Linked DNA regions of Simiduia agarivorans SA1 = DSM 21679. The protein of the gene in region 1 interacts with the protein of each later gene in a pairwise test. Links are inferred from orthologs where the notes say so. Each region holds a gene or a part of one and is shown on either strand. Other genes may lie near its edges.

Region 1 (9,466 bases):
TGCGTCGCGATAAAGGCAGCCGTGAGATTAATCGACAAAATGGATTGCCAGCGCTCAACAGGAAAGCTGTCGACGGGCGCGGTGTACTGAATACCGCCATTATTCACAAGCACAGCCAGGCTACCCAACTGGCTTTGAGCCGAGGCTACCATCTGCGCGACTTGTTCGGGTACGGCGAGATTGCCGGGGACGAAGCAACAGGTCACGCCGTAGCGCTGTTCGGCTTCGCGGGCCAGTTGCCAGCCATCCGTCTCATCGACCAGGCCATGCAAGGCAACGCTGTATCCATGCTGCATCAGCACTTTCGCGCAAGCCATGCCAATGCCCGAAGTGCTGCCGGTAACCAGTGCGGTGCGATTGTTATTGGCGTTCATAACGATCCGATTGTGGAGATAAGAAACGCCTAGGCTATCAAACCCCCTGCAACCGCGCCCTCATACCTTGGTCGCATCAGGGCAACGTCAAGGTAAATATGCCACCATCCAGTTCGCCCCCATTGGCAAGCGATATGAACCCTTCCTTACCGCCTGAACGGTGCAAACTGGCCACCCGTTGGGCAAAAAACAGCCCCAGGTTGGTGCTGCCGGTTTCGAACGAAATCCCCCGTTGGGCATTGACCGGTTGATCGATCATCACTTGCGGGTAGCCACCGCCGTCGTCGGCAATCTGAATCACCAAGGTTTTTTCTTCGATGACCGCCGAAACCAGTAGCTTACTGCGTGTATAGCGCGCGCAATTGACCAGCACATTGTGTATGACACCACCAATCAGTTCAGCATCAAAGTACCACAGGAGATCTTCATCACAACGCAGCTCGACATCGATATGCCGGCTGGTCAGCAGCAGATCGTTGCGCGCCAGTTGCTCATCGATGAGATCGCGCACGTAATGCTCTTCCACATGTACAGGCATGGACTGTAAGTTAGTGCGGTAAAGTCCAAGTAACTGGATCAGTTCACCGTTGATGCGGGACACCTCATATTGTAGCGTCGCGTACCGACTGGCTTGCGCCGGCGTCTTGGGTGGCATTTCACGCATGGTGTCATCCAGCGTATTTATCAGCATCCCCAAAGAATTCTTCATGTCGTGCACACTGCTGGCGAGTATCAGCGAAAACTCAGCCTGCAGATCTTCCCGCTGACTCATATCACTTCCCCTTTCGCTTCGACTGATTGGCACGGATTTCCATGTCTGCCTGGCGCAACATATCCTGCAATTGCCGGTAGCGCTGGAATTGAGGGTGAGTGCCATTGATGGACGATTCGACCCCCTTCAGGCATTGAATGGCAATGTCCATCCACTGGGGATTTTCATCGCCTGTACGCATCTGGCCCACTAACGCCTGCACCAGATTTAATTGCACGCCTAAATGGCGTGGAAACAATCGGCGCGCCCGCTGAAAACATTCAATCGCGCGCATATACGCCTGCTGCTCATACAGGCGAATACCCTCTTTATTGATACTGGCCACTTGCTTGCACGCGGCTTCGCTGACCGGGTCATCCAGCAACCGGTCAATTTTTTCCAGTGCCGATTCGTCGTCTTTAAACGCTTCCACCAATTCCACCAGACGATCATTCGCTTTCGCGTTCTGTCCCAATGCCTGCAAGGTCATCACCCGATCCAATTCGGTGTCAATGTCCATCAGGCCCAAGGCTTCGATTGCCTGATTTGCCGCCATAAACAATTCGTTGGCGCGCTTGGTATTGCCTTGCTTGAGTTGCAACTGGGACTCGATCAGTTGCAATTGCAGTTTGCGCGTGTCGTCCTTGCCAAACCGGCTTTCCACCTGATCCACAACTGCCAGGGCTTCACGCAATACATCGCGGCCCACTGTTTCATCTTCGGCAAACGCCGCCACTGCTGCCCGGGTAAACGCCATGTGGTTTTCAACTTTGTCGTGTACGGAGTTCTCGGACAACTTAACCACTTTTTTATAGGTTTGCGCGGCCACAATACTATCGTTGTTGGACTGCGCCACCTGCGCCAGTTTTTCCTGCCTCAACAGGGCCACTGGCGACACGGCGACCGCCTGCTCAAGGACTTTCTGACGCTCCGCTTCCTTGCCTTGCCGGCGATACAGTTCTGCCAGTTCATCGTATGCCGGCATGCACAGAGGTTGCAGTTGAATTATCTGCTGAAGCCAGTCCTCGGCCCGGTCATCATTTCCACGTGCCGCCTCCACCTGCGCCATACCGACTTGCGCCCAATCCAGTTCCCGCATTTCCAGCACCTGTCGATACAGCTGCTCAGCCAGATCGTATTGCTGGGTTTTGATATAGAGAGCGCCCAGCAGCTTCTGACACAACACGGCATAGCGCGAGTTCTCGTCGAGTTTGGTCAGGCAAAGCACGATAGCGCGATCCAGGTAGTTATCCTCGATTGCGCGATACACAGACTTCATGGATTGGCGCTGATGCAACACCCGATCGAGTCGCTGGCGCAAGGTTTTGGCGGTAATGGGCTTGGTGAGGTATCCGTCGGGCTCGTAATCCGACGCTGCCAGGACAATATTGCGCGACGACTCGGCACTGACCAGCAAGAACAGATTACTGCGCCGCAGGAGATTTTTGTGGCGCATTTCCTCCAGCAATTGCAAGCCGTTACGGCCTTTGCCAAGGTTGTAATCGCACAAAATCAGGTCGTAATCATTCTCCTCGCACAAGCGCAAGGCTTCATTACCATTGACGGCCGTGTCGACCGTACGGCAACCGAAATCCGACAACATCCGGCTCACCGTCATGCGGAAGCTGTCGAAATCGTCCACCACCAAAACTTTCACTGCAGCGTAATTAACCAAAGATTCCCTACCCTTGACCGTCCTGCCCCCGGAAAACTGCCACTTCAAGCTTAGACCAGTTTGCTAGACCCGCACCCGCTGGCTAGAATGGCGCGTTTTGAGGGGCCTAGCCATGACCGACCAGCGCGACAACATATATGCGAGCCCACTGGCCGAACTGGCCAGCTTCCGGTTTGACCAGCAGGTGGTCAATGTGTTCCCCGATATGATCAAGCGGTCAGTCCCGGGCTACACCACCATCATCAGCATGATTGGCGATCTGGCCGAGCGCTATGCCCGGGCCGATTCCCGTTGTTATGACCTGGGCTGCTCCCTGGGTGCGGCCACACTGGCCATGCGCCATCGCATCCGGGCCGCCAACTGCCGCCTGATCGCGGTGGATAACTCCAAGGCCATGATCGAGCGCGCCCGCCAGGTTATGGCCGCGGATAGCGCCGAAGTGCCGGTTGAGCTGGTGTGCAGCGACCTGCAACAGGTGGCGATTGAACAGGCCTCGGTGGTGGTGCTTAACTTCACCCTGCAGTTTATCGACCCTGCCCAGCGTGACCAGATAGTCAGCAAAATCTATCAGGGCTTGGTCCCGGGTGGCGTGTTGATTCTGTCGGAGAAAGTGGCATTCAAAGACCAGCCCCACCACGATCTGATGATTGAGTTACACCACAACTTCAAGCGCACCAATGGCTACAGCGATATGGAAATCGCGCAAAAACGCACGGCGCTGGAAAATGTCCTGATACCCGAACCACTCGAGCACCACCGCCAGCGGCTGAAAAATGCCGGCTTCACGTCGGTGGATGTATGGTTCCAATGTTTTAACTTTGCCTCACTGATCGCTATCAAAGCATGAACTATCTCGATCTCTACGCCGATCTGCTCGCCTACCTGCGAGACGACGCCCGCTTCAGTGAATGGGCTGCAACACTGCCCGCACAAATCCATGAGGGCCTTTCGGAAACGCGCTTTGGCGACTTGCCGCAATGGCGCGACAGCTACCTGAAACTGCCGGCCATCAAGGCCACCGTAATGGACTTCAAACACGGCATGACGCTGGACGGGCCGATTGAGCAAACGACCCGGGACGCGATAGAGGCCACCTTGCGGGAACTGATCCCCTGGCGCAAAGGCCCGTATTCTGTGTTTGGCACTCATATCAATACCGAATGGCGCTCGGATTGGAAATGGGACCGGGTATTGCCACACCTGGATTCCCTCGCCGGCCGGCATATTCTCGACGTAGGCTGCGGCAACGGCTACCACTGCTGGCGCATGTTGGGCGAAGGCGCACGCCGGGTGATTGGCATAGACCCCTCGCCCCGGTTTGTCATGCAGTTTTACAGCCTGAAAAAATTCACCGGCCCCAAACCCGTGGACGTCCTGCCCATCGGTATCGAACAGCTGCCGGCCAACCTTGGTTGCTTTGACACGACATTTTCCATGGGTGTGTTTTATCACCGGCGATCGCCCATGGATCACCTGCGCGAGCTGAAAGACACTCTGCGACCCGGTGGTCAACTGGTGTTGGAAACGCTGGTAATCGAAGGTGGACTGGGCGATGTATTGGTGCCCGAAGGCCGCTACGCCAAGATGAACAATGTGTGGTTTCTGCCGTCGCCCGACACACTCATCAGCTGGATGCGCAAATGCGGTTTGAAAAATCCGCGCCTTGCGGAAATGAACCGGACGAGCCTGGATGAGCAACGCACCACCGACTGGATGCTGTATCACTCGCTGCGGGAATTTCTCGATCCGGATGACCTGTCAAAAACTGCTGAAGGTCACCCGGCGCCGATTCGGGCAACCTTTATCGCCGAAGCCCCGTAAAACGTTGCAGGCCTGAACCGCAGATCAGTGAGCCCTACAACAACGGCCTTTGCCCAACGCCCTCATGGGCCAGCAACCATTGTTTGCGCGCGAGGCCACCGGCATAGCCGGTCAACGTGCCGTTGGTACCAATCACACGATGACAGGGCACGATAATCGCAATCGGATTGCGGCCATTGGCCGCACCCACCGCACGCACCGCTTTCTCGTTACCAATCGCGCGGGCGATATCCCGATAACTGGCGGTCACACCAAAGGGAAGCTGGTAAAGTGCGGTCCACACCTGCGTTTGGAACGCGGTACCGCGGGCGGCAAGCGGCACAGTAAACGCCTGCCGTTGGCCGGTAAAATAGTCGGTTAATTCAGCCATCGCCTGCGCGAGATGCGCTTCTGCACTGTCACTTGTTGGCGCCGATGTTTGAATCGGCAGTGCATCAAAGCTGACCGCGGTGATACCCCGCTCGTTAGCCTGAATCCATAACTCACCCATGGGCGTTGAAAGCCGTGCCGTCGATGCTGTCAGTGCGTGGGTCATACCAACAATTCCCAAAGTTGCAATGTGAGGTAACTGCGCCAGGGCGCAGCAACGTCTGGCGAAATCTGTGGCCACTGGGCCAACGCATGTTTAATACCGAGATCACCCGCCAGCCAGATATCCGTGTGCTGGGCCCCGCGCATTTGCGCGTAGCTGACCGTCCAGGGCCCGATGCCCTTTATCGCCAACCAGCGCGCCACATCCAATTCGGGAAACTCCGAACAACACGCTGCCAGTGCGCGCAGGCTCGCCCGCCGACTGGCAGGCATCCCGAGAAATAGCAGCTCGTCCGCGGCCACCTGCGCAGGTGCGGGAAACAAATGGTAGTGGCCGCCCCCTTCGCCGAGTGGCCGGGTTTCACCTAGCGTGTGCACCAGCGTCTCGGTCATTTTCCTGGCCGCCGCCACACTCACCTGCTGGCCCAATATGGCCCGGACCCCGGCTTCAAATGCGCTGCAAAATTGCGGCACGCGCATGCCCTCCGTCAATGCGGGCGCGGAGGAAGAACCCTTGAACGCCGCGCGCAGCGCCCGGCCTATCGCGAGGCTGTTGGCGTCCAGATCCAGAATCCGCCGCACCATCGCCACCGCAGCTGACAACCGGCTGGGATCAGCCAGCGTAAATGTGACCCGAAAACCATGGCGCGAAGGCTCATGCACCGCATCAAACCAACCGCCGCCGGGTACAGACAAAGACCGCGAATAACTGGCTTCGGTGACCCGCTCCAGCCCCTCCACCTGGCGTTTTGCTAAAAATGCCTGCACCGAAGACCAGGCATAGGGCGGCCGGTAACTCAGAAACAGCGTAATTCCGTGCGAAGTGACCCGGTCTTGGGCCGATCGCCGGACCTCGCTCGGCGTCAACGCCAGGCGGCGTTTAAACGCATCATTGAAACGCCGTACGCTTTGGAATCCGCACGCGAGCGCAATGTCGGTAATCGGCATCGGCGTTTCATGCAGCAACTGCTTGGCCAACAAGCAGCGTCGGTAGATTTGGTATTCCTTCGGGCCGACGCCCAGGCTCTCAGCAAACACGTTGCGTAAATGGCGATCGGTAATCCCGAGCTCGGCGGCAATGTCCGTTAACGACAAACCCTGCTCCAGCAGTGCGATTGCGCGCGTAACCTGCGCGTTTGCGGGCGAATAACCGGGTGCGGCATCCGGGCGGCAACGCAAGCACGGCCGGTAGCCCTCGGCGGCACAGGCGGCTGCGCTGGCAAAATAGCGAACATTGTCTTCCCGCGGCGCTCTCGCCGGGCAGGTGGGACGGCAATAGATACCGGTACTGAGAACGGCCGTATAGAACAGGCCGTCAAACCGACTGTCGCGCGCCAACCGCGCGGCCTGGCAGGCCTCGGGAGTCAGCGCGGGCGTGGTGTGAATTGATGATGTCGTTTGCATGGCCACTATTATTGCCCGTGGCCGGGTTGGAGACTAGCCAGAACCGGAACTGGCTAAAAAACTAATCGTCGAGATCCTGGATGGGCGAGGTTAGGCCAAGCTCAGCGTGGATCTGCCGGCACCAGCGGTTCAGCCGACCGGCAGTCAGGTCTTCCTGCTGATCCTGATCAATGCCGAGACCCACGAACAGATTCTCACCAGCAACCTGGGCTTTGGAGGCATCAAAATCGTAGCCGTCAGTGGACCAATAGCCGACGATGCGGGCGCCGTTAGGCACGATCACATCGTGCAGCATGCCCATGGCATCCAGGAAGTAATCGCCGTAGCCAAACTGGTCGCCCAGGCCAAACAGCGCCACCGTTTTACCGGTGAAGTCCACCTGACCGACGTCGCCCCAGAAATCCTCCCAATCGGACTGGATCTGGCCGAAGTCCCAGGTGGACAGGCCGAGGATCAGGGTGTCGTAATTGTCGAAGTCCAGCACCGTGATATCAGCCACATCCAGCACATCCACCAGATCAGCTCCCAGGCGGGCCTGAATACGGTAGGCGATTGCCTCAGTATTGCCTTCATCACTGCCAAAAATTAAACCGATCTTTGCCACAATCGCCCCGAATCAGAACCAATAACCGCCATTGCGGTAGCCTTGCACCTGCAAGGAAGCGCCCAATTTGCCTCGGGCAATGATGCGGTGGTTGCGCACCACCCAACGTACAGCCACTTTCACGCTAACCTCGTACTTCTCTACATCTCATAGCGGGCGCGCATTATACCTGTCCCGGGCCAAATTTTAAGCGCCAATTGTTCATTTCAACTCACACCCGGATGACCGGGGCCCGTATAATGCGCCAATGAGCCACGAACCCCTGCACATACTCCAACACACGTTTGGCTATAGCGCCTTCCGCCCCCCACAGGACGAGATTATCGACACGGTGACCCACGGCGGTGACGCCCTGGTCATCATGCCTACCGGGGGCGGTAAATCCCTCTGCTACCAGATACCCTCGCTCGCCCGCGCAGGCTGCGGCGTGGTGATTTCACCGCTGATTGCGCTGATGCAGGACCAGGTCGACGCGTTGGCTCAGCTGGGCGTCAGCGCCGGTTACCTGAACTCTACGTTGAGCCCGACCGAACAGGCCAGTATCGAGCAGGCGCTGGTGGCGGGTGAGCTCGACTTGCTGTACATCGCGCCCGAACGCCTGAACCAGGCGCGCACAATCAACTTGTTGCACCAGGCCAGGCTCGCCCTGTTCGCCATCGACGAAGCCCATTGCGTGTCCCAATGGGGCCACGACTTCCGGGCCGATTATCTGCAGCTGGGCCTGCTGGCAGAAGAATTTCCCGACGTGCCGCGCATCGCGCTCACCGCCACTGCCGATGCCCGCACACAACAGGAAATCATCCATCGCCTGCACCTAGAACAGGCCCGGGCGTTTATTGTGGGTTTTGATCGGCCCAATATTCAGTACCGCATCACGCCCAAGAACAACCCGAAAAAGCAGCTGGTACAGTTTTTACGCAATGAACACCCGGAGGACAGCGGCATTGTGTATTGCCTGTCGCGCAAAAAAACCGAGGAAATTGCCAGCCACCTGCAATCGGAGGGGTTTAACGCCCTGCCCTATCACGCCGGCTTGCCCGCTGAAGTCCGCGCCAGTAACCAGGCCCGGTTTTTACGCGAAGATCAGATCATCATGGTGGCTACCGTTGCGTTTGGTATGGGCATCGACAAACCGGATGTGCGCTTCGTTGCCCACCTGGATTTACCCAAAAGCCTGGAAGCCTATTATCAGGAAACCGGCCGCGCCGGCCGCGACGGCAACCCCGCCACCGCGTGGATGACCTACGGCTATCAGGATGTGATTCTGTTGAGTCAGATGATGGCGCAATCGGACGGCAGTCTCGAACACAAAATTGCCGAGCGGCAAAAACTCGATGCCATGCTGGGTTTGTGTGAGGTCACCAGTTGCCGACGGCAGGTGTTGCTGAATTATTTCGGCGAGCGTGACCACGCGCCCTGTGGAAATTGTGACACCTGCCTGACCCCGGTGGACACCTGGGACGGCACTGAAGCAGCGCGCAAAGCGCTTTCTACCGTGTACCGCTCGGGCCAACGCTTTGGCGTGAGTCATCTGGTGGATATTCTGCTTGGCAAAAGCAATGACAAGATTATCCAGTTCGATCATCAGCAACTGAGTACCTACGGGATCGGCGCGGAACTCGATGCCAACCAATGGCGTTCGGTATTCCGGCAACTGGTGGCCCGTGGTTATCTCGCGGTAGACACCGCAGGCTTTGGCGGACTGAAACTGGATGAAAAGTGCCGGGCACTGCTCAAGGGCGAGGAAACCATCGAACTGCGCCGTGACGTCAAAGACATCAAACAACGCAAAAGCAGCAGAACACAACAACTCGCGGCAGCCGACGAACGCCTGTGGAATGCGCTGCGTGCCACGCGCAAGCGGCTGGCGGAAGAGCACGGCGTGCCTCCCTATGTGGTATTCCATGACGCCACATTGATGGAAATGGTCCGCTATCATCCCACCAGTGAGCAGGCCATGCTGGCCATCAGCGGCGTGGGCGAATCAAAGCTGGCAAAATTCGGCCAAGCCTTTCTCGACACCTTGTGCGAGTTTGACGCACCGGACGACGACAGCAGCGACACCCTGGACGGCACGCTGACATTGCTGCGCTTACACATGACCCCCGCGCAAATTGCTGCGCAACGGGGGCTCACGGAAAACACCATTTACAATCACATGGCAGAGCTGATTCAAAGCGGTCAGATCAGTCTGCGCGAAGCACTCGACATCAATGACGCCGATCTTGCCCGCATGCAGGATGAAATTCTTGCCTATGATGGCGGCGATGAAGGCTTCCGTTTCAAACCTGTGTATGAGGCACTGG
Region 2 (6,042 bases), 3.4 Mb from region 1 along the record:
ACCCAACAAGGCGGTCAGTGGGACGCGCCGCTCGTAGCGGATGACGAAGGCAATACTCAGTTGGCGAGCGCGCCGCTACCCGAACATGGCTGGGCCGACCTGAGCGATCCGGGCCGCATGGTGTACCGGCCACAAGTCAGTGAAGACATGGTGGTGGGCAGCAATAATTGGGCAGTAGCCGGTGCAGTCAGCAAGCATGGTGGCGCCATTGTCGCCGATGACATGCACCTCGCGGTGCGCGTACCCAACATCTGGTACCGGGCACAGTGGCGATTGCCGGATGATCAACGCCTGATCAGTGGCGCCACCCTGCCCGGTACGCCCTTGCTGGTAGCCGGTTCCAATTCGCACCTGGCCTGGGGCTTTACCAATACTCAGGGCGATTGGTCGGATGTGATTGTCTTGCAAACCAACGACGACGAAAGCCAATACCTGACCGCAGACGGCTGGCGGGATTTTGATATTGAACAGGAACACATTCTGGTCAAAGGACAAGCGACGGAAATCTTCGAGGTCAAGCGTACCCATTGGGGCCCGGTCATCGGCCGCGACGATGACAACCGCATGCTGGCCATGATCTGGACAGCGCATTTCCACCAAGGTGCCAACATGAATGCCCTGGCCCTGGAAACCGCCAACACAGTGGAAGCGGCCGTTGCGCTGGCACCGCAGATAGGCATACCGCATCAGAATCTGGCGCTGGCAGACAAAGACGGCAACATTGCCTGGACCATCGCCGGGCCTTTCCCCAATCGCCAAGGCACCGATGGCAAGCTGCCGGAAGACTGGAGCCAAACCGGCGCCAGTTGGGACGGTTTCCGCACTGCAGAAGAACATCCATCAGTAGTGAAACCGCTCAATCATCGGTTGTGGACGGCCAATGCCCGGACGCTGAGCGGTGATGCGTTTGAACGCATGGGCGACTCGGCCTACGCCCTTGGCGCTCGCCAGCAACAGATCCGTGACCGGTTGCTGGCCGGCGACAACTTTGATGAAGCCGATATGCTTGCACTGCAATTGGATGACGAAGCCCGTTTTCTCAAACCCTGGCGCGACCATCTGCTGAAAACATTAGCAGCAGAGGAAAACCTGACGCCTGCCCTGCAGGCCATGCAAATCGAGTTAAGTAACTGGCAAGGGTTTGCAGCGATCGAATCAGTGAGCTATCGCCTGGTACGTGAGAGCCGTTTGAAAATAATGGAACTGGCCATTGCGCCGCTGGAAACTTATATGATGAGCAAGGACCCGGCGTTCAACTACAGCAACGCCAACCGCCAGACCGAATACCCGCTCTGGCAAATGCTCAGCCTGCGACCTGCACATTTGCTTAACAAAGATTTCAACAGCTGGCATGAACTGGAACTGTTTGCCATGAAGCAAGTGGTCGAACCTTTGTTTGCGGATGGGACGCTGACCAACGACACCTGGGGCGAGGCCAATCGTGTCATTATTCAACACCCTATGGCGCGCTTTGTTGCACCCATTCACTGGTGGCTTTCAATGCCAAACGAGCCTCTGCGTGGCGATACCCACATGCCGCGGGTTCAAACACCCACGCATGGCGCCAGCGAACGCTTTGCCGTTTCACCCGGCAAAGAAGACCAGGCCTATTTTCATATGGCTACCGGTCAGAGTGCACACCCTTTGTCAGCGTTTTTCGGCAAAGGCCATCAGGATTGGGTTGAGGGTAATGCATCACCCTGGTTGAAGGGCCCCACAAAACACCGGCTCACGTTGGTGCCGAATTAAAGACCCGCACCCGGCCGTAACGTCACATCTTCACCGGTGCCAGCAGGTGCTTTGGGAAATGTCGTTTCGGCCCGGGATTGATCTCGCAAGGTAAACTCCATAATCCCCACACTGATGTTGTCTTTACCACCCTGCTGATTTGCATCTGCGATGAACCGATAACAACACTCGAGCGCAGGCCTGTGTGTGGACAACACATGCTCTAATTCAAGATTATCGAGATACTCTGTCAGGCCGTCAGTGCAGAACATCAATAAAGTATTCTGCTCCAACCGGTAAGAGTTCATGGAGGGCTCAACAAATTCAGTGACACCCAACGCCCGGGTAATATGATTACGGACACCACTGGTGCGCGCTTGGGACTCGGTCATGGTTCCTGCATCAACCATTTCCTGGACCAGACTGTGATCCCGGGTCAGCTGAACCAACCCATCGCGGTTCCATAAGTAAGCACGGGAATCACCCAAGTGGGCAATCGTCACGTGTTGCTCCCACAACACACCCACGACCACTGTACTGCCCATATTGGCGTGTTGAGGATTGTCAATTTTGGCGTCGAGAATCGATTGGTTTGCAGCGCTGAATGCTTCCATCAGTGTTGCATGAATCATCAACAGCTGCTGATCGGGTGTGCAGGATTGAAACCCCGGATCGGGAATGGCTTTGAGGTGGCGATCAATCACGTTGACAGCCAAAGCACTGGCTCTCGCACCGCCGGTATAACCACCCATCCCGTCTGCAATGATCACAAAACCAAATGGCAATGCGGGATGGTTGTACCAACCGATATGGTCTTCGTTTTCCCCTCTGACCTGGCCTATGTCTGTACGTCCATTAATGGCCAGCCGAATATTGTCCTTGGGTTCCATGATTCAATCCGTTGCATAAGTCAGGCTGCTCTGCAGCGATCGCATTCTAGCCTAAAGACTTTGGCAAACAGAAGCCAAAAGGACAACTCGATCACAATATGCTCGATCCTCGAGCGGTTAACCGCATCAGTTGGTACTAGTGAACCACTAACTAATTTGAAATTGGTAAATCAGTTTTGCGATAATTGCCCGCGCCCAGCAGGGATGCAAAAAGACACGGACGCACGACAAACGAGGACTGTTTGCTGGTATGGCGCGATTACCCCGGCTTAATTTACCTGATATTCCTCAACACGTTGTTCAAACGGGCCACAACAATCTGCCCTGTTTTTTCGACGATGAAGATTACGAGTTTTATCTGCAGAGCATGAAGACCGCCGCGGAGCAATACCGCGTGGATATTCATGCCTACGTTTTACTGCCCAACATGGTGCAATTTCTGGCAACGCCTCGCATAGAGCAAGGCCTTTCGTCAATGATGCAGTCATTGGGCAGGCGCTATGTTCAATACGTCAATCACCGGTATAAGCGCTCCGGCACATTATGGGGTGGTCGCTACAAAGCCAGTCTGATCGATTCTGAATCCTATCTGCTGACCTGCTATCGATACGTTGAACTCAAGCCCATGTATTTGGGGCTGGCCAATGAGCCAGGCGAATACCCGTGGTCCAGCTTTAATTTTCATGCTTCGCTCGATAAAAGTGACCTGATCAAAGACCACCGTTTGTACATCGCTCTGGGTAAAACCGCCCGCGAACGGGTACAGGCGTACCGAAAGTTGTTCCACTACGCGTTTGATAGCCGTTTGCTTACCTACATCGCCGAAACGGTCAAACTGGGGCAGGTCCTGGGTGGTGATGCATTCAAAGAGCGCATCGAAAAAATTGCCAATCAGCGGGTCCGACCATTAAAGCGCGGCCGCCCCAAAAAAACCAAAAGCGCAGCAAAAACCCATCAACCTGCCACCCTAAAACCTTCTGCACCGGGCACGCAGGAAAAAACGACGGATGATGAGGTGACGACTGATTCAGCCGCATTGATCTGACGCCAACGCCGATCAATGATCCTGCGGAAACCATCAGGAAGGATTGCGAAACAGGGGAACAAAGATCGCCCTTGCAGGCAGGTAATTCTCGCCCGATGAAAAGACCAGGCATTGCGCGTTAACGTTTTTTTTCAGGCAGGTCTGTAGCAGACGTCTAAAAGACCATCGGCAGTATCGGCAGACTGCGCGCACCATTGCACACAACGCTAATCACACATGATTTCTGGCAGTGATTCCATGGCTTTGCGGACCGAGTCAGGATTGAAGCCGCGACCAGATAGTAAGCGGTATTGTTTCGCTCGCTCTTTTGCATCCGTCCCTGCATGGGTAAAACGGCGAGCCAGGGTTTCCATTGCCAACTGATCCCAGTCAACATCGGCATCCGCTAACTGTTGCGACACCAATTGTTCACACAGACCTTTGTGTTGAAGTTGATAGCGGATCCAGACCGGGCCCTTGCCCTGGCTGACGGCATAACGAATGAAGCTCTCGGTATAGCGACAATCGGATTGATAACCGAGGGATTGCACACGCTCGATAGCGGCATCTATCCAAGCGGCGTGATCTGTTTTGGCCTCCAACTTACGACGCAGTTCGGCGGCAGAGTATTCGCGCCGCGCCAGCAATCGTATTGCAGCGTCCAGCACTTCCCCCTCTGTTGCGCACCTCGCCATAATGGCTCTCCCAAAAAAGACCTCGTGGCACTGACCTTGGCCAGCCCACGAGGCAAGCTAACAATCGTTAGGAATCCATTTCCTCCACTGCATCTTCATCAGAAGAGGACGTTGCCTTAACTTTGCCGCCCAGTAATTCCGCGCGGACTTGCGTTTCAATTTCCTTCTGGATATCGGGGTTTTCCAGCAGGAATTTCACCACGTTATTTTTGCCCTGGCCGATTTTGTCGCCCTTGTAGCTGTACCAGGCACCGGCTTTGTCAATCAAACCCAGCTTGACGCCAAAGTCGATAATTTCGCCCTGCAGGTTAATGCCCTGACCGTACAGAATCTGGAACTCGGCTTGTTTAAAGGGCGGTGCTACTTTGTTCTTCACCACCTTCACGCGGGTTTCGTTACCGATCACCTCATCGCCATCTTTCACCGCGCCGGTACGGCGGATATCCAGACGAACGGATGAGTAAAACTTAAGCGCATTACCACCGGTAGTGGTTTCCGGGTTGCCGAACATGACGCCGATTTTCATCCGGATCTGGTTGATGAAAATCGCCAGACAGTTGGCGTTTTTGATATTGCCGGTAATTTTACGCAGCGCCTGCGACATCAAGCGCGCCTGCAAGCCCACGTGGTGATCGCCCATTTCGCCTTCAATTTCCGCTTTGGGTGTCAGCGCGGCAACAGAGTCCACCACCAGTACGTCAACCGCGCCGGAACGCACCAGCATGTCGGCCACTTCAAGGGCCTGCTCGCCGGTATCGGGCTGGGACACAATCAGTTCATCCACATTCACGCCTAGTTTTTCAGCGTAAATGGGGTCCAGCGCGTGCTCAGCATCCACGAACGCACACACGCCACCGGCCTTCTGCGCCTCGGCAATCACCTGCAAAGTGAGCGTGGTTTTACCCGAGGACTCTGGGCCATAAATTTCAACGATACGGCCCTTGGGCAGACCACCAATACCGAGCGCCACGTCCAGCCCGAGAGAGCCGGTAGAAATGGACGGAATGGCAACCTGCTCGCGGTCGCCCATACGCATCACGGTACCTTTACCGAATTGACGCTCGATTTGAGACAGCGCCGCCTGCAATGCCTTTTCTTTGTTCTGGTCCATGTGTGAAACCCTTTTCATTTGATCTTGTTAATTATCGGGCCTTAGCCCACAGCCGGCGGAGCCAGCTGTATTGTTAGCTTGTATTCAGTGAGGAAAAGCATACTGCACATTTACTGTATGTGCAACCAGTACTATACGGTTATACAGTAATTTGTTGAATCAGGAGTGCCAGCGCCTGCTCGGTGGCGGCCTTGCGCACTCCGGACCGGTTACCCGCAAAGTGAAAACACCAGGCCCCCGTATGGTCATCGGGTCCCGCCACGCCAATCCACACAGTACCTACCGGCTTATCGGACGTACCACCACCGGGGCCGGCAATCCCACTGGTAGCCACTGCCCAGTCAGCACCAGCACGGGCCCGCGCGCCCACCGCCATTTCCCGCACCACTGTTTCACTGACCGCGCCGTGCTGCGCCAGGGAAGCGGAATCCACCCCTAACACCTGCGCTTTGGCGCTGTTGGCATAGGTCACGAAACCACAGTCGAACCAGCCGGAGGAGCCCGCCACACGGGTGATGGCTTCGGCAACGCCACCGCCGGTGCAGGATTCGGCACAGGTCACGCGCTGGCCCCGGGCACTGAGCAGCTGGCCGA

The links.
Region 2: the proteins of M5M_RS03980 (region 1) and M5M_RS19075 interact in binary tests that used the Escherichia coli proteins (3 or more experiments, as listed by UniProt). The link is inferred for Simiduia agarivorans SA1 = DSM 21679 from one-to-one orthologs.

Annotation. Positions count from the first base shown.
Region 1 is NC_018868.3:868,559-878,024, forward strand. What follows is about bases 5,390-8,359. They hold M5M_RS03980 (flavodoxin), read right to left. Parts: upstream 7,161-8,359; coding sequence 6,618-7,160; downstream 5,390-6,617. Other genes in these bases: M5M_RS03975 (Ada metal-binding domain-containing protein), read right to left, coding at 5,390-6,556. Outside these bases: M5M_RS03945 (3-hydroxybutyrate dehydrogenase), read right to left, coding at 1-374; M5M_RS03950 (sensor histidine kinase), read right to left, coding at 451-1,146; M5M_RS03955 (tetratricopeptide repeat-containing response regulator), read right to left, coding at 1,148-2,800; carboxy-S-adenosyl-L-methionine synthase CmoA, read left to right, coding at 2,913-3,647; tRNA 5-methoxyuridine(34)/uridine 5-oxyacetic acid(34) synthase CmoB, read left to right, coding at 3,644-4,621; M5M_RS20940 (methylated-DNA--[protein]-cysteine S-methyltransferase), read right to left, coding at 4,656-5,156; more of M5M_RS03975, read right to left, coding at 5,153-5,389; M5M_RS20640 (helix-turn-helix domain-containing protein), read left to right, coding at 9,244-9,466. UniProt on the Escherichia coli protein: Low-potential electron donor to a number of redox enzymes. Involved in the reactivation of inactive cob(II)alamin in methionine synthase.
Region 2 is NC_018868.3:4,263,608-4,269,649, reverse strand. What follows is about bases 2,604-5,591. They hold M5M_RS19075 (regulatory protein RecX), read right to left. Parts: upstream 4,338-5,591; coding sequence 3,870-4,337; downstream 2,604-3,869. Other genes in these bases: M5M_RS19065 (CinA family protein), read right to left, coding at 5,588-5,591; recA (recombinase RecA), read right to left, coding at 4,405-5,448; M5M_RS19080 (transposase), read left to right, coding at 2,869-3,663; M5M_RS19085 (protein phosphatase 2C domain-containing protein), read right to left, coding at 2,604-2,618. In the rest of the region: M5M_RS19090 (penicillin acylase family protein), read left to right, coding at 1-1,749; more of M5M_RS19085, read right to left, coding at 1,746-2,603; more of M5M_RS19065, read right to left, coding at 5,592-6,042. UniProt on the Escherichia coli protein: Modulates RecA activity through direct physical interaction. Can inhibit both RecA recombinase and coprotease activities. May have a regulatory role during the SOS response. Inhibits DNA strand exchange in vitro.